Linked DNA regions of Oligoflexus sp.. The protein of the gene in region 1 interacts with the protein of each later gene in a pairwise test. Links are inferred from orthologs where the notes say so. Each region holds a gene or a part of one and is shown on either strand. Other genes may lie near its edges.

Region 1 (3,519 bases):
ACGGTCAGAAGCTTCGCGGGTTTGATTTCGCGGGCGCAGAACGCTCCGACATCCCGATGCGCGCTTTCCGAACTGTCGCCGAGTTCGAGCATATCACCCAGGACCAGATGAGTTCTCCGATTCCCATAGGCTTCCTTAAGGGTGGTGAGACCGGCCTTCATGCTCTCGGGATTGGCGTTGTAGCAGTCATCGATCAGAAGCTGATCACGCAGCGTGTGAACCTTGAAGCGACCTTTGACCCCATGAAAATGTTGCAGTGCGGTCACGCAGTCCTTCGGCTCAAGCTTGAGCGCAAGACCGATGGCAAGACAGGCGGCGGCGTTGATGGGAAAGCTGCTGTGATAGAAATTCGATTCGACCGTCTGCTTTTGCCCACGGATTTCAAAATGAATGCGAACCTTGCCGCGTCCATCCAGGTCGGTCGTGAGCAGGCGGACATCAGCGGAAGGATCGCGGCCGAAGGTCACCAGAGTCTTATTTTTAAGGGCTTTCATGGCCCGATCAATGCGTTCGTCATCCTTGAAGTAAACCGCCGTCCTTGCCGCGGCAATCTCCATTTTGGCTTCCAGAATTTTTAAAGGGCTGCCAAATTCCCCGACATGCGCGCTGCCGACGTTGAGCAGAACGCCGATGTCCTGAAGCACGATGGTCGAGAGGAATTCAATATCACCCTTGTGCCGCGCACCCATCTCGATCACCGCAAAGCGATGCAGCGGCGTCAGCCGGCAAAGGGTGAGGGGAGTGCCCAGCTCGTTATTCAGACTGCCTTCTGTTTTCAGGGTCGGCGCGATGCCATGCAGCATGGCGGCCACCATCTCTTTCACCGTGGTCTTGCCCGACGAACCTGTAATCCCGACAACCTTGCAGCCTATCTCCTGGCGCCACCAGCGCGCGAGATCCTGCAAGGCCTTGGTTGTATCCGTAACTTCAATGCCGCGGCTGCGAAGGTCAGGCTTCAGCTGCTCACGCAGGCGGGATTCATAGAAAAAACCGTCAGCACCCTTGTCCATGGCCGCCTGGATGAAGTCATGGCCATCGAAGTTTGCGCCGCGGATGGGCATAAACCACTGGCCGGCTTCAATCCGACGACTGTCACTGCTCACACGGTTAGGAAGATCAAATGGAAGGGATTCACGTTCTGTACGCCAACCCAGGTCTTTCACGGGATTTTTGACCATGGTCTGCCGGACTCCTTAAAGGGCTTGATTGCCCTGGCTTTCTGACTTTTGTAGATGATCGTTGGTTCCTTTTGCAAGCACGTCTTTTGCCGGAAACTTGTCGGGAGCTACATTCAGATAACGCAGGGCTTCCTCGGCGATCTCATGGAAGATGGGCGCTGCATGGATGCCACCGGTGTAGGGTTTGACAAAGGGTTCATCGACTACGACATAAATCACGAGGTGCGGATCCACGCTCGGAGCGAAACCTATGAAACTGGCAATCCGCAGATGATCGGAATATTTGCGGGTCTGCGGATCCACCTTTTCACTCGTGCCGGTTTTTCCAGCAGACGACCAGGATGTCAAGGCCGCCTTGCGACCTGTTCCCTCATCAACGACCTTGCGGAGGACTAGCCGCATGCTGGCGGCTGTCGTGGGCGAGAATACGCGGCGCACGATCTCGGAGGCATGCGATTCAATCATGCCGCCTTCCGGCGACTCGATATGGTCTATGAAAAAGGGCTTCATAAGGTTGCCGCCGTTGGCGATCGCCCCAAAGGCCTGCACCAGTTCGAGTCCGGACGCATAAAAGCCTTGTCCGAAAGCCACGTTGGCGAAACGCACAGGTCGCCATTTCTGCCAGGGACTCACGCGACCGAATTGTTGTCCGGGAAAACCAATCTGATTATCACGCGCGCCAAAGCCAAACTCGGCCAGCGTCGTGGCGAGTTTCTCGGGCCCCATGCGTTTGGCAATGCGATAGGTTCCGATGTTACTCGATTCGATGAGGATCTCTTCGGTCGTCATCGAAGCGGAGCCGTGAGTATCCCGAATGGTCCACTTGTCTTCATGATAGGTGCCGTTGAAGGTATCATGCACTTCATCCAGCCGGGTCAGACCAAGTTCGACCGCCCGGCCGATGACCAAAGGCTTCACGACCGAGCCAGGTTCGAAAATGTCGGTCAGCGCCCGGTTGCGATTGATTTCCGATGGTGCGCTGTTGACATTCGCAATCGCGAGGATACGGCCGGTATGGGGATCAGAGACGATCGCGAAGCCACCTTTGGCCTTGGCTTTTTCCACACCTTTTTGCAGGGCGCGCTGGGCCGTGTTTTGTATGGCACTGTCCAGAGTCAGAACGATGTTTTTGCCGGTTTTTTCCGGTAAGGCCAAAAGCGAATCACGGTAAATGGATTGACCGCGGGCGTCGCGATTACGGAAGGTCGTCAGAACTTCGCCCTGCAGCATGCCGTCGTAAGCCAGCTCCACACCCTGAAGACCATGATTGTCAATTCCCACCGAACCAATCAAAGGCACAAGGTCTATTCCATTCGGATAGAAGCGCGCGGGTTCGGTGATTTCGAAGAGTCCTTCGATCTTGAGCGCATTGACTTTCTCAGCCCGAGAAAACTCCACCTTGCGCGCAAGCCAGGCAAAATAGTTGGTCCGCTTCGCCACTTTTCGTACATGAGCCGGCGACAGTTCCAACAGCTGAGCCAGCTGCCTTGTTTCCTGGGGAGTCGGATCGAAAATGCGCGGGTTCACGTAAAAGGAAGGACGACGGATACTGATCGCCAGGGGTTCGCCCCGACGATCATAGATATTGCCGCGATAGGGAGACAGGTCGATCTTGGTTTGATACTGACGCCGCGCGAGCGTTTCCAGAATATCCGCCGACGGGCTCAGAATATGAATCATAACCGCACGACCCGCGAGGATCGTGAAGAGTCCGAAGAAACCCACCGCGATCAAACGATAGCGTCCGCCATAGAAAGGCCCCAGCGTCTGGCTGGGCTTTTGCCGGCGCACACTGATCCAAAGCTGACGAAGCTGCGAGGGTCGCAGGCGTCGTAAGCTGCTCCCCAGGTTTGCAATTTTTGGCATTTTCAATGGGCGGCCCAAACATCTTTATGGTTTTCAGCATCACGAGCCGAAATGCTCATGAGGCTTTCGCGCCTTGTGATCTTGGCGAGTTCCATTTTCAGAGTGCTTTGAGATTCGAGGAGGTCGGTTTCGGTCTGTTTCATCTGGCCAATCTTATAGCCGATGATGGTCGTCTGAATGGTGATGTAGGCTTTGAAGGAGGCGAGGCCGAACCCTCCGATCAGAAGAACGAAGGGCAATTTGTTCCAGATACGAGTGAACGTCGAAAGCTTCATGTCGCGAATCTCCCCGAGGGACCTTTGGTGAGGTCATGCATTAAGGATATCAGGACTCAGGCAAACTGTTGCCTGTGTTTTAGAGCTTTTCTATCACGCGCAGTTTGGCACTTCGGGCTCTTGGGTTTCGTTCGACTTCCTGGTCAGACGGTTCCAGAGGAAAGGGTTTGATGATTTGGAACCGTTTTTCGTACATGGCA
Region 2 (16,491 bases), on another replicon or contig:
TGATCCTTTGCCATCGGTCCTGGCTCCGGTTGAAATTGAAGCGCGCGAGGTCCTGCAATGAGTGACACGAATAAACTCGTTCGCGGCATTGATCTGGGAACTTCGAACAGTGCGATGGCGGAAGCTGACGCAAGCGGAACTGCGCGCCGCCTCGTTCCCATGGCCCAGCTCGATGGACCGGGACGCATCGTTGAGCACGAGCTTTTGCCTTCCGTGGCTTATCTTGCCGATCATCGGGATATGAGTCCGGCCGACCTTGCGCTGCCCTGGGATGTCAGCGGACATGCGCCTTTGGTCGGACGCTGGGCACGGGATCTGGCGCTTTTAAGCCCGGAAAAAGCCATACTTTCAGCCAAGTCCTGGCTTTGCTATGGCGGTCAGAAACTTGCGCGTCTGCCGCAGGGCGCACCGGAAGAAAAATCCTGGACAGCCGTTCAGGCTTCGGCGGCTTATCTGAAGCACATGCAGGCGGCCTGGGATGTGAGGCACGATGATGTGCAGCCGGAGCTGACTGTTTTAACCGTACCAGCATCCTTTGATTTGGTCGCCCGACAGCTGACCGAAGAAGCGGCAAAGCAGGCTGGCCTTGCGTCGGTGACGCTTTTGGAAGAACCTCTGGCCGCTTTTTATGCCTGGCTCGGCGCGCATGAAAAACACTGGCAGGATGTTTTGAAACCAGGGGATCTGGTGCTCATCTGTGATATCGGCGGCGGCACCAGTGATTTCAGTTTGATCGCCGTCTCCCAGGATCAGGGGCTTTTGCGCCTCGATCGCATCGCGGTCGGTCGTCATCTGCTTTTGGGCGGGGATAACATGGACCTTGCGCTCGCGCATCATGTGCAGGCGCAGATGGGGACGACTCTCGACACCTGGCAATTCCAGGCCTTGCAGCAGCAGGTGCGGGTCGCGAAGGAATCGCTTTTGTCCTTGGACGCGCCCAGCCATTGGCCGCTCGCGATTGCGAGCCGCGGCAGCAATCTCTTCGCCCAGACGCTGCGGCATGAACTTTATCAAAATACCGTGCAGGAGCTTTTGGTGGAAGGTTTCTTCCCGCTCGTGAATGCGGACGAGGAAATCACCCGCAGCCGCAGCACGGGTCTGGCCCGCATGGGTCTGCCTTATGAAAATGATCCGGGCATCACACGGCACCTTCTGCAGTTTCTGCGTCAGGCGCAGAATACCATTCGGCAATCGCCTGAGCTTCAGGAACGTCTAGGCAGCGCCTTTCATCCCGATCGCACGATGGTGGCGCCGACGGCGATGCTGTTCAACGGCGGTGTCTTTCATAGCGTGGCTCTGCGCGAACGCGTGTTCAGCGTGGTTCAGAACTGGGCGGGACAGCCTGTGAAAGAACTGCAGAGTCCTGGATATGATCATGCCGTGGCCCTGGGCGCGGCTTATTTTGCAAGGCTTCAGGTGCAGGGCGCGGGCGTTCGTGTGCGTGCCGCTGCAGCACGGTCCTATTACATCGGACTCGAAAGCAATGAGCCTGCCGTTCCCGGGCTGATGCGGCCTTTGCGTGGCCTTTGCATCCTGCCTCAGGGCACCGAGGAAGGTTCGCATCTGGCCTTGCCCGAACAGGAATTCGGACTGTGGACGGGTGATGATATCAGCTTCCGTCTTTTCAGTTCAGCAGCCCGCAGCGGCGATCGCCTGGGCACGATCGTGCCTGATGCCGAACGCGATCTGGAAGAGGTCACGGAACTTCACTGCCAGATTCAAAGCGATGAAGAGCCTGGCCTTCTTCCCGTGCATCTGCGTGCGGACCTGACTGATGTCGGCAGTCTGCACCTTGCGATGCAGCACAGCCTTTCCGAACGTCAATGGAATCTTGAATTTCATCTCCGCGAGGAGGGAGAGCCCGGGCATGCTTGATAAGGACCAAGGCTCTTACGTGATCGGCATCGACCTTGGAACCACCAATTCATCTTTGGCCTTCGCGCGACGCGATGCCGGAGATGAGCAGCCGGTGGAGCTTTTGGATATTCCTCAATGGGACGGTGAAGGCCGTCTCTTTCGTGACGTGAAACTCCCCTCGTTCACCTGGATCCGGCCCAAGCCCTTGCAAAAAAACGGCAGCCGTCGCCTTCCCTGGCATGCGCCGGAGGCCCAGGTGAAATGGGTGGTCGGGCGGGAAGCCAAGGCCGAGGTTTTAAAGGATCAAGGTCGGGTCATTCATTCCGCCAAGTCCTGGCTGAGCGTCGGGGCCGGCAGTACCCGGCAAAGCGCTTTTTTACCCTGGGCGTCTGCGGCCGTGGGCGCGGATGAAAAAATCAGTCCCGTGGCTGTGCAGAGCGCTTATCTGGAGCATCTGAAAGAATCCTGGGATTTAGCGCAAAGCGAGCCCTTCATCGAACAGAAGATCGTGATCACGGTTCCGGCTTCCTTTGATGAGCTGGCGCAGAGGCTCACGCTGGAAGCTGCGCGTCAGGCTGGTTTTCCGGAAGGCGTGCAGCTTTTGGAAGAACCTCTGGCGGCGTTCTATGATTACTGGCAAAAGGCTGCGCAGAAGACCCGGACGGGCGTGATCCTGATCTGCGATGTCGGCGGCGGCACCAGTGATTTTTCACTGCTGCGTGTGGAAAGTTCAAGCACCGAACCGCGCATGGAGCGGATCAAGGTCAGCGAGCATATTCTTTTGGGCGGCGATAACATCGACCTGCACCTTGCGCATCTTCTGGCGCAGAAAATGGGGCCGGATGAATTGCCGCGCAGCAGCTGGGCGCTTCTTCTGTCCCAGGTGCGTAAACTGAAAGAGGATGTGCTGAGCGTCACCGGTCCGGCTGATGAAGAATTTTTCGTGAGCGTACCTTTGAAGCCGCAGCTTCTTTTAGGCGGCTATGCCTCGACTTCGATCACGCGCCAGGAACTCTTGAACAGTATTATGGAAGGTTTCTTTCCGCCCGTTCCGCGTGAAGCCAGACCGGAGAAGACCGCGGCCACAGGTCTGCGCAGCTGGGGTCTCCCCTTTGCGGAAGACACGGCGATTACCCGGCATCTGGCGGCGTTTTTGGGTGAGCAGGCGATTGATGCCGTGCTCTTTGCAGGAGGAACCCTTCTGCCCCTTCCGCTGCAAAAACATATCCTGATGGTTCTGCAGAGCTGGCAGCCGCATCATCCGATCGAACATCTGCAGCAGAGCGATCCGGATCTGGCGATTGCCCGCGGCGCGGCGCGTTATGCCGGTCTCAAAGCCCGTGCGGCTGCGGTTGTTCATAGTCCCTATCCGCAGTCGCTTTATGTCGCTCTGCAAAACAAGGAAGGCCTGGAGCAGCTGATCTGTTTGATTCCGCGCGGCTGGCCTCGGGAAACTCCCGCGGTCCTGCAGATGCCCGGCTTGAAACTGCGCCTCGGTTCGGAAGTGGCCTTTCGCCTTTATGCAACAGCGGATGGCATCGGTGACACCATAGGCGGCGATGCGCCCTTGGATGCGCGACTTCGGGCCCTGCCTCTGGTTTCCACGCTCTTGGATAAGGGCGCTGCGGAAATACCCATCAGCCTTCAGGCCATCGTCCGGGAAACCGGCCTCCTTCAGCTGCATTGTCGGGCTGAGGATGGCAGTGATCGCACCTGGCTGCTGGATTTTGCAGTCGAAGGCCATGGTGAGGGCACGGGGGATTCCACGCCTGCCCAGGATGTCAAACTACCACCGCGTTTTGCAGAGGCGGAAAAGGTTCTCAAGGCTCACTTTTCCAAGCAGGGCGTCCCGGCCGGGATTTCCTCCCTTCCGAAGCTCCTGGAGGAAATTTTGGGGCCCAGAAGCGAATGGAATATGCCGACCCTCAGAGCCATCTGGCCTTACCTGGCTGACGCCATGTTCCGGCGGCAGAAGGATACGGATGGCGAGGCTGTATGGCTTTACCTCGCGGGTTTCTGTCTCCGTCCCGGCTTCGGTGCCAGCCGCGACAGCGAACGCATGCAAAGCCTGTGGCGCATCTTTGATCAAGGTTACAGCAAAGGCGCAGCCGAGAAAAAATTGGAGGAGCAATGGTACCTCCTGTGGCGCCGGGTAGCCGGCGGTTTGAATCGCACGCAACAGAATCGCATCATGGATCGCATCCTCCCTTCGATTCGTAAAATCGGTGAGGCCGGTCCCGAAATGATTCGTCTGGCCGCGAGTCTGGAACGTGCTGATGCATCACGCCGTATTCAATTGGGTCGGACTCTTTTGCAGCAAATCGCCTCGGGTAATAAGGACCAGCTCGATGCCCGGATCTGGGCCTTGGCTCGCGTCAGCAGTCGCTATCCGCTTTATGCGGGCCCTGAAGCTGTCCTGCCGATCGCCTTGATCGAGGAATGGGCCGAGCAGCTCAGGCCGCTTTCCCTTCGCAGTCGTGCCTGGCAAAAGCTCAGTCTGTTCTATAGCTGGGCTGGCCGTCGCCGTGGGGATGTCCTCATGGATTTGGATGAACACTGGCGGGCGCATTTCATCGAGCGTCTTCAGGAAGCCGGGGCTGATCCCGCGGAGATGGAAGCGGTGGCGTCGCCCCAGGGTCGCGATCAGGGTTTTCTGCAGGAGATGTTTGGCGAAAGCCTGCCGCTCGGCCTTGTCATTCGCTGAATTCCGCTCAAAAAAAAGAACCAGAAGCTCGGAGAGCCCTGGTTCGAAACACACTAAGGGACGGAAACATTCTCGCCCAAAATCAGATCTGCTTGAACAGCCGCAAAGCCTGAAAACACAGCCTCTCCAGACAACTCAAACCGGAAACAAATTATTTCCAGCCTGCCGGTCCATTGAGGACTTGTTGGTTTTCATTTTGCTGACCTTGGAATATAAATAGACGGTTTTCCGAATCAGATAAAGGATTTTCTTTATGCGCTGTGTAAAGCACATGTCGGTGCTGTTTTTGCTCGTTTTTGCCAGCCCTGGATTCGCCAAAGAAGTGAGTCTGATGAGCGGATTTTATCGAGGACAGGATGGTGATGGTCAGCCCACGAAACGTGAAATTTCCATCGGCAGCCGCTTCGGATTCGACATCGTCGAACGCAGCATGTGGTATGTGCAGGCGCGTATTACATCGACATCATACAGCGGCGACAACGCCCCCGATGGCTCGACCGGCCTGCTTCTGGGCGGCGGGCAGTACTACTTTCTGAAGTCCTTCGATAAGGGCATTCATAGCTACCTCGCCTGGCTCGGCTATTTTTCGAACGAGAAGGATTCACCCAATGTTGGTACGGAGATCGAAACCAACGGACTTTTTTATGCGGGCTCTGCGGGTTTCCGCTTTGACTTCACGAAATCCATCATCATGGATGTCGAGGTGCAGTTCTTCAACAGCGGACTCACATCGAAAACCACAACGACCACAACAGCCGGAGGCGTGAGCACGGAAACGTCCACGAAAAAAACCGAGCTCTATGCCCAGTCCTTCGCCGGCGGCACGAACTCCCTGCTCTTCAATCTTGGTTATCAGTTCTAAGGGTCGGATGGGATGGCCCTTAGCGAATGCTGCGGGCTTCCTGAAGGGCCGCGTCGCGACCGGCGTCATCGCCGTGCAAGGCGCGAGCCCTGGCAATGAATTCCCAGGTCTGGCGGCGGTGTTCTTTATATTTCATGGGCAATGAACCCAAGGCCCTTTGCGCCCACTGCTCCGCATCTTCCGTGTTGCCGCTGGCGAGGCTCACGCGGGCCCGCATGAAGAGCACGCGATAGTCGCGACCTTCCATGCGATAGGCGCGCTCGGCATGGGCTTCCGCGTCCTCAAGATTCTTCTGCTCCAGGGCCGCCTGGCTTTTGCGCAAAAGCGAGTGCACAGCCGGAGCCAAAGGCTCCTTGATCAGCTCCACGTTGGGCGCTGTCACGGTTTCTTCAGGTACTTCTTCAGTCGGCACGGGAATGGGCTCGGGAGCATGTACACAGGTGTTTGCGAGTCCGGCTAGAATCAGCAGAAGCGCAGCGCCCAGGGCGGAGTTTAAAAATTTAGCAGTCATGACGTCTGGTTTTTCTATTGCATGAGTTTAAAGAGCCAGTCCAGCATTGCCGGCTCCTGAGTTGTTGTCGCCGGGGGTTGATCCGGGCTGACAGGCTCAGGCAGAACAGGACAAGGGACAGATTGTTTGGGAGCGGAATCACCGACGAAGGGCAGATAACGAACGCCCTGGCAGTCGGAGGAACTCAGAAGGCCCGTGGCGTTATCCACCCATTGATACGAAATGCCGGGAGGGGCATTCAGCGCCAATGATTTGTGGCTGACCTTGGCCATGATCTGGGCCCACACATGCAAACCACCGCTGCTGCCTGTGAGTTTGGTCGGGTCGTTGGCATCGTTGCCGACCCAGGAAACCACCAGCTTGTCGCCGGTGAATCCAGCGAACCAACTGTCGCGCTGATCGTTCGAAGTGCCGGTTTTGCCAGCGGCTGTTAAATCACCGGGCATGAAGCTGAATGCGGAGCGACCCGTGCCTTCGAAAATCACCGCCCGCATCGCATACTGCATCAGGTGGATCACCGAAGGTTCGTAGATTTTGATCGACTTGCTGGGATAGGCCTTGATGCGTTTTCCATCATGATCCTGAACGCCGCGCACGGCTTTCAGATCCGTGCGATAGCCACCCGAGAAGAAGGGATAATACATGCCGGCGACTTCATAGGGACTCATGCTCAAAGCCCCGAGCATGATCGAAGGATTATCCGGGATCTCACTGGAGCCGGTCAGTTTCCGGAACGTATCCTTAACTCTCTTCATGCCCAGTTCCTTGCCCAGACGAACCGTAGCGCGGTTATAGGACTGCGTGAGCATGGTAAGGAGGCTGACGTAGCCGTGATCACCGTAGTCGATGTTTTGCGGTTCCCACACCTGACCGGAGCTTAAGGGAATGCTGACCGGACCATCGGAAATGTGAGTCGCCAGCGTGTATTTGTTCGGATCGCTGAGGCCAGCGAGCAGAACCACGGGCTTCGCCAGGGAACCGATGGAACGCTTGGCATCCAGGGCGCGATTGAAACCCTGGAAACCGGCGACCTTGTCACCGACCACGGCCTGCACCTCCCCGCTATCGGAAACCACCACCGAGGCGACCTGCAGTTTGCCTGCGGATTTTCCCTGACGGCGCATGAAATCGGAAATCGCTTTTTCGGTTTGAACCTGGGCGATCGGATCGAGCGTCGAGAAGATGCGCAGGCCCTCTTCCGCCAAATCCTTGTTCTGATAATCGCGATCCAGGTGGCGCCGCACGAGGTCCAGGAACGACGGGAAACGATTCGGCGTCCAGCGGAGCGAGGGGCGCACTTTGATAGGCTGCTTGCGCGCCTGCTCATAGTCGGCCTTGGTGATTTTCTTATCTTCGAGCAGAAGCGCGAGCACTTTATTCCGGCGCTTTTTCACGCGATCGGGATAGCGTGCGGGATTATAAAACGAGGGACCATTGGCGATCGCCGCCAGCACCGCGGCCTGATCGAGGCTCAGGGCTTCCAAAGGGCGGCCGAAGTAGAATTCACTGGCCAGGCCGAAGCCGTGCACCGCGTTGTCGCCGCTATGGCCCAGATAGATTTCGTTGATATAGGTTTCGAGGATTTCCTCTTTGCTGTAATGCAGCTCAAGGAGGACCGAGTAGACCATCTCCGTGAATTTTCTTTTGATGGAACGCTCGGGCGTCAAATAGAAGTTCTTCACGAGCTGCTGGGTCAAGGTACTGCCGCCCTGCACCCAACGCTTGGCTTTCAGGTTGGTCCACATCGCCCGGCTTATGCCTTTGACCGACACCCCGAAGTGATCGTAGAAATCCCGATCCTCGATCGCGATCAAGGCGTCGATCACATACTTCGGCACCTGCTTCAGCTGAACGAGTTTTCGATCCTCCTTCTGCGTCGCGTAGATGCCGCCGATCTTCATCGGATCGAGGCGACTGAGTTCGCTCGCTTCACCGTTCTGCATAAGGTCAGCGACGCGGGATTTTACGATGCGGAATTGAATGCGGGTCGTGCCTTCGGCTCCTTCCCAAAAAGGAAAGCCACGGCGCTGAATATCGAACTTGTCACCGTTTCGCCCGTACTCGCCGGGCTGCAGAGGATCCTTGACTTTGAAATAGCCAAGCTCCTGAAGCTCCATCTCAAGATCTTCATCGCGCAGCGGCGCGCCGTTGAAGAGTTCGAGCGGACGTGCGTAAACCACCGAGGGCAAACGCCAGCGCTTGCCTTCGAATTTTTCCCGGACGATACCATCCATCTGGTAAAGCATGATCGCACAGAATGCAGAAAGAACGACCACAGGCACGGGCCATAAGCGGAGCAGGAAACGTAGTTTGTCGCGTGAAACCGACAGTCGCATAGCTTGTAAAATCCGAGTGATCAAGGGAGCTTGGCGGTCTTTCTCCCGGTTGAGATCCGCAATTTAGTCTTTCAGATTTGAATCCGCCACAAGAAAAGGGGTAGGAAGGACAGGGGTTTCACGAAGGCCCGAATTCATACATAAATTCGGGCACTTGAAGGTCACGTCACAGGTTGACAATACTGCACTGCGCTTTACTGACATCACAGTTCGGCGCACGCCCCTGAGCTTCTCCGCACTTCTGGGATAGCTTGGACTTCGCCTTCGCCAGCGCCTGGTCAGGCTTTTTGGCCGGATGCTTGCTGATCAGCTGGAACGGTCCGTCCTTCCCTGGCACTGTGAGGCGACAGATTGCGAAGGCTTTTTTCGGGCCGTTTTTACATTCGCGCCAGATCACTTCGTACTCCTGGCGAACTTCGCCATCAACGGTATCGACAGTGAAAAGGCCTTGAGTGTTCGTGTCCGGCGCTTGCAGCGTCAGCGCCGCGTCTATAGTGAAATCTTTTTGCTTGTTGCCGTTATTGCAGCCGCTCCACTTCAAGGTGCTGATGGGCACTTCCTGGGAGTTGATGTAGTTGTCGTCATAGGGACCAACAAGATTCATGGTGGTGCGCGATTTCTTGCCGATCGTTCCGAAGCTCAGATCCTGAGCCCCGCGAACGCCTGCATCCAAAGCGGCGAAACCGCGATAGGTCACAGCAAAGATCGTGTATTCCCAACCCGGTTCCTGCTCGGTGTCGAAGACCACACGGCAGTCTTTGCGTTGGGTCTGGACGCCGAGGACAGGACTCACTTCGGCGAAGAATTCGCTGAAGGTCAGAGTAAAGGCCTGCTGATCAGGCGAGATATTCACAGCCACAGTTCCGAGCGGACAGCCTGTGCCATTGCTACGGATATTATTGATGCGAAAGGTGCTGGGCGCGTCGTCCTGGGCGAAAGCCGGCGTCATCATTCCGGCCAGGATAAGCCCAAGTCCAAAAGTCTTCAGTTTGTGTTGCATGGGAGCCCTCACGTGAAATTTCTGTTCTGGTCAGGGCTCATTGCACGGATCCTGCCAGAATCCAGGATTTCTCATGTCCCTGAAATTGCTTGACCCCCGCGTTCTGCGAAAGCCTTGAGGGTACTAAGATTTGCCAAGATGGGGTGCGAGCAGCAAAGTTCTGACGAGACTGGTCAGCCAATTCGATAAGGAGCCTGGATTCAACCAGCCTTGCGCAGCGGAAGGGTTTCCGCGTCCGATCGGTAGATTCGGTAACCGAGCGTTTTACCATCGAGGTCCGATCCGAGGATCGCGGAGGCCAACGGCAACTCCAGGATGGCAAAGCCTTTGCGCATGGAGCGTGACAAAGATTCAAAGACCGCATCATGCAGGATCACGATGTTATCCGGCTCGGTGCCGAGCTGTTGGAAAAGCTGCCGGCTCGCGGCGCCATAGGCCGACGCCTGGACGATGGCGCGCCCCCACAGATCATCGCGGATGCGGCCGGAGCGGGAAAAGAAGGACTTCACCGTTCCCCGGACGATGCCGATCGAGCAGTGGATTTTCTGCGGCGCATCGAGCGCCTCCCGCATCGCTTCGAATTCCCGAATCAGTTTTTCCGCGAGTTCCACCGCCGCATCGGACTTCAAGGGCCCGATTTGCCGGAAGGGATAGCCCACCGAGCAAAGGAAGGTATCGCCCATTTCCCGGATGATATAGGCATCCGAGCAAAACGCGACGGGATCATAGCGCTCCATCATCAGCTGGCGGCAGCGATCCATGAAATTTTCAACGCAGGCTTCATAGTTTTCGCTCATGAGCGACGAGCCGCCGACAATCTGGAAGTAAAGGATGCAGGCGTTCTTTTCACCGACCGGCATGGTTTCCTCGACGGTTTTGCCCGTGCGCATCTGCAGGATCTGATGCGGATAGAAAACCTTCGAGAGCTGTTCGAAGCTGTGGACCAGAAGATTATCGTTGTGTTTGCGGGTCGCTTCGGTGACCAGTATCCTATGGCCGATGGCGAGCACCATCAGGATGTTTTCCGCGGCCACCCCATAAAACATGATCAGGTTTTCCGCCGAGTCGATGATCCCCATCCAGATCAGGAGTTGAATGAATCCAGAGAAGAAGAACGAACCAAAAGCGGTGTTGAAGATCAAGACATGCGGATGCCGGTAGCGAATGAACAAAAGCGTCCCGAAGCAGACTGTGCTGGCCTGGATGATGATCGAGAGCACAGACCCGGTAAAGGCACGCGCAATCGGATTGATGGGTTCGAGGGCCATGGCCGCAAACGAGAGCCCGGCATAGATCAGGAAAAGTCTATGCATGAGTCGCGAGTGCTTTTTGATCTCAAGGAACTCATTCACAAAGAGCGCAGTGAAGGCCACGCAGAAGAGCGAGACCACGCCCCCATAGCGCGAGTATACGGGCATGGCATAGACCGACCAGACCCAGGTCGCGAACATCACAAAGGACAAAAGGTAACCCAAATAAAAAACATACATTTTTTTGCGGTAGGCGAAGAGCAAGGCCAGAGTCAGGAATACCGACATCATGAGGCTCGTCACCACGGTCTGAAAGCGCAGCTCGCTCGTATGGATGGAGCGCCTGAGAGCCTCGTAGTCCCGCCAGAAGGTGAAGGTGGTCTGCTGAACAACGGCATTGGTCTTTTTACGAATGTAGATCGTGCTCGTGGCCTCGGGCGGAAGGTCGATCGACACGATTCTGCGGTGCAGGGGATCGCGATTATGGAGGCTTCCGATCAACTGAGAGCCCTGGTAAACCTCGAATTCATCATAGACGTTGTGGGGGTCATGAAGATGAATTCGTTCAGGCCCCGGATTGGGATTATGGATCTGAAGGCGATACCAGAAATTATCCGAAGTATAGCCATTGTTGATGACGTCGCTCGTGCCGCGGATGAAACGCTCTTGAAAGTCGGCGGCGGACACCCGGTCAATGGATTCCTCGCCTCGATACCAGAACATGATGCGTCCCAGGTATTGCCCGTCGATGGCATCGTGCGTGAGTTCGAGAAAAGGCGCAGCGTCCCCCTGATCCCCGGCTTTTCCCGGCGACGGCCAGGTGAGGATGACGAGCATAAGGTGAAAAGCAATGCCCCAAAGGCTCCGCATGTTTCGATCTCCTGGCCCCTGCTATCGGCAGGACCATGGGTTTCGTTGAGCATTCAGACCCCTAAATTCCCAAGGGAAACAGCCGATGAGCCATTGGGACTTTATGCGGCTTTAAACCCCTGGCGGGCTTATGGTGTCACAACTCATCACGATGTTCGCGCTCCTCTTCGCTTTTTACGGAAACGCCAAGGCGATTGAAAGCGTCGTCATCCCGGATGATTTTGAAGAGGCTGCGCTGGCACCGTTCGCAGTCCTCGCCGATCCCCAGGGTCAGATTAATTTTGAAACGCTTCCCCGCGAGGACAAGGCCTGGCAGATCGCACCTGCTCCGTCGATGAACCTTGGCTATACCGCGACATCGTATTGGCTGAGATTCCGCATGGAACGGCAAAACACCGAGCTGGAACGCATATTCCTGGAAATTTCCTACCCGCTCCATGACCGGCTTGAGATCCATATTCCAGATAGGGAAGGACATTACACAACATCTTTGGTCGGTGACAATTTTCCTTTTTCGCACCGCCCCATCAGGGTCACGCGCTTCGTTTTCGAACTCAATCTGGACGACATACGGGATCAGGACATCTACGTTAATATTCGCAGCAGCAGTTCCATGCGGATTGGTATGCGGCTTTATACGACGGCCCGGCTTTTGGAAAAGAATCAGTTTGAAACGGGCGCCTTCTTTCTTTTCTACGGGACCATGGCCGCCATGATCCTTTATAATATCCTTCTCTACGCGTCCATTCGCGAGCAGACCTACATCTACTACGTCTTCTATATCCTGAGCCATACCCTCTTTCAAATGAGCCTGAACGGGCATCTTCTGCAGTTCATCTTTCCGAGCTGGCCCGGGCTGGCGTCAAACATGATTCCGACGCTGGTGGGGACGACGACGATCGGCGTCAGTCTTTTCACGCAATCCTTCCTGGAGAGCCGAACGCACATACGGATCTGCCACAGAGCCCTTGATCTTGCGCTGGCTGGCGGTTGCCTACTGATCCTCTTGAATTTCATACTTCCCTACTCCAAAACCATAGCGTTGGCCAATATACTTCCCATGTATTTCTCGGTCGTCTGCTTTGCGAGCGGCATCATTCGCTGGCGGCAGGGCTATAAACCAGCCAGTATTTATGTGCTGGCCTTCGCCGCTTTCTTCCTCGGCGTCCTCATGGGCTCTTCGCTCACTCTGGGGCTCCTGCCGAGCAATATGCTGACAGAATACGGCGCTCAAATCGGCTCCATGATCGAAGTCATCATGCTTTCCATCGCCTTGGCCAGCAAGATCAACGGCGAACGCAAGACCCGTTATGAAGCGCAGAAAAAAGCCCTGGAACTCGCTTTGGAAAAGCAGCATTCCTATCAGCAGATGGAAAAGCTGCTTTATCCCCATCAGCTGATCATGGTGCAAAAGGGGCAATCCATCGAGACGACGATGCCGACCGGAACGGATATCGCCTGCGTCCTCTCCTTTGATGTGATCAATAGCTCCAAGGTGAAGAGCGAGGGTTTCAATGAGCTCATGGAGGAATTCCTGTCCGACTGCCGCGACCTCATGATGCGCGGTTATGATGGACAGTCTTTGACCAGTGCAGGCTATATGATCAAAGAGATGGGGGACGGTTTTCTGTGCTCGGTCGGCTTTCCATTGAAGCAGCTGGGACAATCGAAAGCGGAATGCGCCGTGGACCTTGCGCGGCAGATCATATCACGCTTTGTCCAGGTCAATGAGCAGCTCGACGCCCCCACCCCGCTCCACTGCTGCATTGGTGTGGCCATGGGCCAGGTCCGATCCTATTTCTCCCAGTCCGGTTCGGTGAAGTACGATATGTGGGGACGCGGCATCATCCTTGCCACGCGCTATGAGTCCTTACGCAAGGAAATCATGCTCAAGTTGGAGCTTGAATCGGCAAACATGCTGATCCTGCAGGAGGACGTTTATTACTCCCTGCCCTCGGACCTGCGCAAGGAGTTTCAGGTTCATACGCTGGCCGATCTGGGTCTTCAGGTGCGGGATCATCCAGAAGCCAGGACCCTTGTTTTCATGCAGATTCCTGCGTCTTTGCAGACCAATTCAAAAGCGAGTTAAAGGAATTCAGAGTGCTGTGGCGAGAGATTAAAAAAAGATTCAAAGAGCTGGACAAGCGCAATAAGTCCGGCCTCATCCTTTCGCTCTTCGGCGTGGTGGGCTGGAGTTCAGCCATCGGCATCATCTATTTCTTCGGACTGATCTTCAATCAGCCGCCCCAGTTCAATGTTTCCCACTTCATCATCGTGCCGTCCGCCCTGATCATCATCAGCATCGTTCTCAATTCTTTCGAATTGAACAAAAGATGGGGTATCAACCCGAATAACGTGACCGTCTTTCTCACCAACCTTCATGGCATCTGGGGGCTCTATGTCAGCCTTCAGATCAACAGCGATTATAACGGCTATGTGGTTCTCTTCCTCTTTTCTTTCGGCCTCCTCTTCATAAAGGGCAGCTTCGGGTTCTGGGCAACACTGACGTTTGCCATGACTCATCTGATATTGGCCGGGGCCATGCTGCTGGCCATGAACATCAAAATAGGGACGGACGAATACATTTTCGTTATCTTCTTCGCTCTCTATGGAACCAGCTCCGCCTTCGTGAATGAATTCAACCGCCGGCGCAACTTCCACTTGAAAAGCGTGATCGCCCAAAGACGGCACGGCTATGAGCAGTTGGAAAAGATCCTGTTCCCCCACCAGATTACCCAGATCGCATCCGGCTCTGGCGTGGAAGACACCTTGCCTATCCAGCAGGGATACGGCTGCTGCGTGATGTTCGAGGTGGTGGACAGCGCGGATATCAAACATGAGATGGCTCAGGAATACATCCGCGAGATCTTCCGCCTCTTCAGTGTGGAGCTGCGCAAATCCTATGATGGCAACAGCCAGACCTGCAGCGGCTTTCGCGTCATCGAGCTGAACAACCGCTTCGTCTGCTCGGTTGGTTTTCCTTTCCATTGCCCGGGCCATGAACGGCCCTCGCGGGTCTCCCTGGAAATGGCGAAGATCTTCATCCAAATTTTTCAAGAGCGCATCCTGCAGATGGATTACCATAGGCCCATCCACTGCGCGGTGGTGATCGCGGCCGGCGAATTGGAAGGCTTCTTTACCAGGGGTTTTCCGATCGAATATCACCTGCACGGTGAACCGCTCATCAAAGCGGACCATATCAACGAGTTGAGCAAGCAGGCGCGGAAGAGCGGGGTTCTGAAAGGCTCGGCAGTCGTCATTGAAGACCGGGTGTATAATAGTCTGCGGTCCCAGGAGCGGCTTGACTTCAAACCGCTCGATATTCAGGACCATGAAACCGACGAGGGGGACAGAGAGAGCATGCAGAAGTTTTACTCTCTTCAGGTCCTTCAGGACGAAGCGCAGTCACAGGGCAGAAAATCAGCCTGATAGGCCTCCCCCAAAGCTTTCGCCTCGCCTGCGCTTAGCTTTCCGAAACGGTCAGAATCATCACGCACATTTCCTCATTGGTGCCTTCTCCCCACGCTACATCCTGGGGCTTTTTGGGGGCGCCATGGAGAGTGGGCTGATTCCCGGCCGAGTTATCCCAGAGGCACTCAAGCCCAAGCTTTTCTCCCGGAGCGATGACAATCGGTTTTTCGTACTCGAAGCTCCATTGGAAATGAAATCTGTAATTGCCCCAGTTATCAAAAAGCATTTCCTTTTTCCCTTTCGCATCCTCTTTCCAAAAGCGCAGTCCCTTTCCCAAAAGATGCTGATGAGGGTAGACACCATAAAGATGGATGCCTTTCTCGAAAGACATCTCCCCCTTGCTCCAAATAAAAGGGGTATTTTCCAGCGGATCCTGACTGAAACTATGGATCACCTTTTTCTGCCCTGCCGGGATTTTCATCTCTCCGTCGGTAATCCATTCTATTTTCGAGAAAAATGGTGTCAGAAGGGGTTTGTCCACCTTCTTCTCGATTTGCAGATCAATTTGCGTCTGGTCCTCACGGCTGACGGCTTCTTCAGACCCGTGGACGCTGTAATGCATCTGCAGAACGATCCGGGTCCCCGGCTTGATGAAAATACCTGTGCCCTGTGGGAAGGTGAAATTCGCTGAGGGAAACGTACTGACACCCAGAAGTCGTGAGGGAAGATTTTGATTATCTTCGGTGCTGGGCGCTCCAAAACAGGGGTAGCCTATATCGCTGTCTTTCGCGTCCATTTCGCTGACAATGTCTGAATATTCCGGGTCGAAAGCGAAGAGAGCCACATGGTGCACAAGCGCCTTGTTGCTGGATCTTACGCGATAACCCGTCACGTAGAACTCATCGCTCGTGGGTTCACCCATAATAAAGCAGCGATATTCATCCTTACTCCCGGCTTTGACCGTATAGGGCGTCGCCATACCCATGGTCTTGTCGACTCGAGTGATGCTGGGACGTTGAATAGGAAGCGGGGTTCCCGCTATCGCCGCATCCCCCATTGGACTTCCTGCCTTCACCCAAGCCCGTAACGTCTCCAGTTTGTCAGGGCTTATGGAAAAGTCGTACTTCAGGGGGTGCTCTGCAATCTGATGCGGCGCGGAAGGCGGCATCCTTCCTGAGGCCACGGCATCGATAATAGCCGTTCCGTAGCGTTTCACCTGCTCATAGCTATTCAACGCAAACGGAGCGATCCCCCCCGACTGATGGCAACCCACGCAATAACCGTCGATTATAGGTTTGACCTGTCCATCGTATGTAATGGCTTCGGCGGTTCTTGGCAAAACTGCGGTCTCGAGGAGTTTAAAGCGTGAATCGATGCGCTCGTGGAAAGCCTTGCTTAAAATCTTTGAGACCGCCCCGGACAGGATTTTTCCACTGAAACTGGCTTTGATCTCGGCATGAGTTTGCACCAAACCATCCTGTCCCGCCCTTTCTTCAAGGATCCAGGTTTGCGTTTCGCTATCAAGGCTGGTCTTATGCGGCAGACCATGCGTTTTGGTCAAGTCTTCGACTTTGGAATCGTCGGGATAATTCATGGTAATGATCACCTGGCCCGGCCTATCACGCTCGATATGAACGAGCTTATAGGTTTGAACGGGAACAAACTCCGTATAATGAGTCCAGACCACCAT

Evidence for each region.
Region 2: the proteins of VFO10_RS16505 (region 1) and mrcB interact in binary tests that used the Escherichia coli proteins (3 or more experiments, as listed by UniProt). The link is inferred for Oligoflexus sp. from one-to-one orthologs.

The regions. Positions count from the first base shown.
Region 1 is NZ_DASTAT010000072.1:14,657-18,175, reverse strand. Bases 620-3,519 are described here. They hold VFO10_RS16505 (penicillin-binding protein 2), read right to left. Parts: upstream 3,045-3,519; coding sequence 1,194-3,044; downstream 620-1,193. Other genes in these bases: rsmH (16S rRNA (cytosine(1402)-N(4))-methyltransferase RsmH), read right to left, coding at 3,399-3,519; VFO10_RS16500 (hypothetical protein), read right to left, coding at 3,047-3,319; VFO10_RS16510 (UDP-N-acetylmuramoyl-tripeptide--D-alanyl-D-alanine ligase), read right to left, coding at 620-1,178. Also shown: more of VFO10_RS16510, read right to left, coding at 1-619. UniProt on the Escherichia coli protein: Essential cell division protein that catalyzes cross-linking of the peptidoglycan cell wall at the division septum. Required for localization of FtsN.
Region 2 is NZ_DASTAT010000124.1:12,897-29,387, forward strand. The notes cover bases 5,610-8,654. They hold mrcB (penicillin-binding protein 1B), read right to left. Parts: upstream 8,271-8,654; coding sequence 5,949-8,270; downstream 5,610-5,948. Other genes in these bases: VFO10_RS26090 (tetratricopeptide repeat protein), read right to left, coding at 5,610-5,934; VFO10_RS26100 (DUF4360 domain-containing protein), read right to left, coding at 8,437-8,654. In the rest of the region: VFO10_RS26070 (DUF2760 domain-containing protein), read left to right, coding at 1-61; VFO10_RS26075 (Hsp70 family protein), read left to right, coding at 58-1,875; VFO10_RS26080 (hsp70 family protein), read left to right, coding at 1,868-4,561; VFO10_RS26085 (hypothetical protein), read left to right, coding at 4,815-5,423; more of VFO10_RS26090, read right to left, coding at 5,443-5,609; more of VFO10_RS26100, read right to left, coding at 8,655-9,270; VFO10_RS26105 (7TM-DISM domain-containing protein), read right to left, coding at 9,471-11,390; VFO10_RS26110 (7TM diverse intracellular signaling domain-containing protein), read left to right, coding at 11,521-13,479; VFO10_RS26115 (hypothetical protein), read left to right, coding at 13,491-14,819; VFO10_RS26120 (hypothetical protein), read right to left, coding at 14,854-16,491. UniProt on the Escherichia coli protein: Cell wall formation. Synthesis of cross-linked peptidoglycan from the lipid intermediates.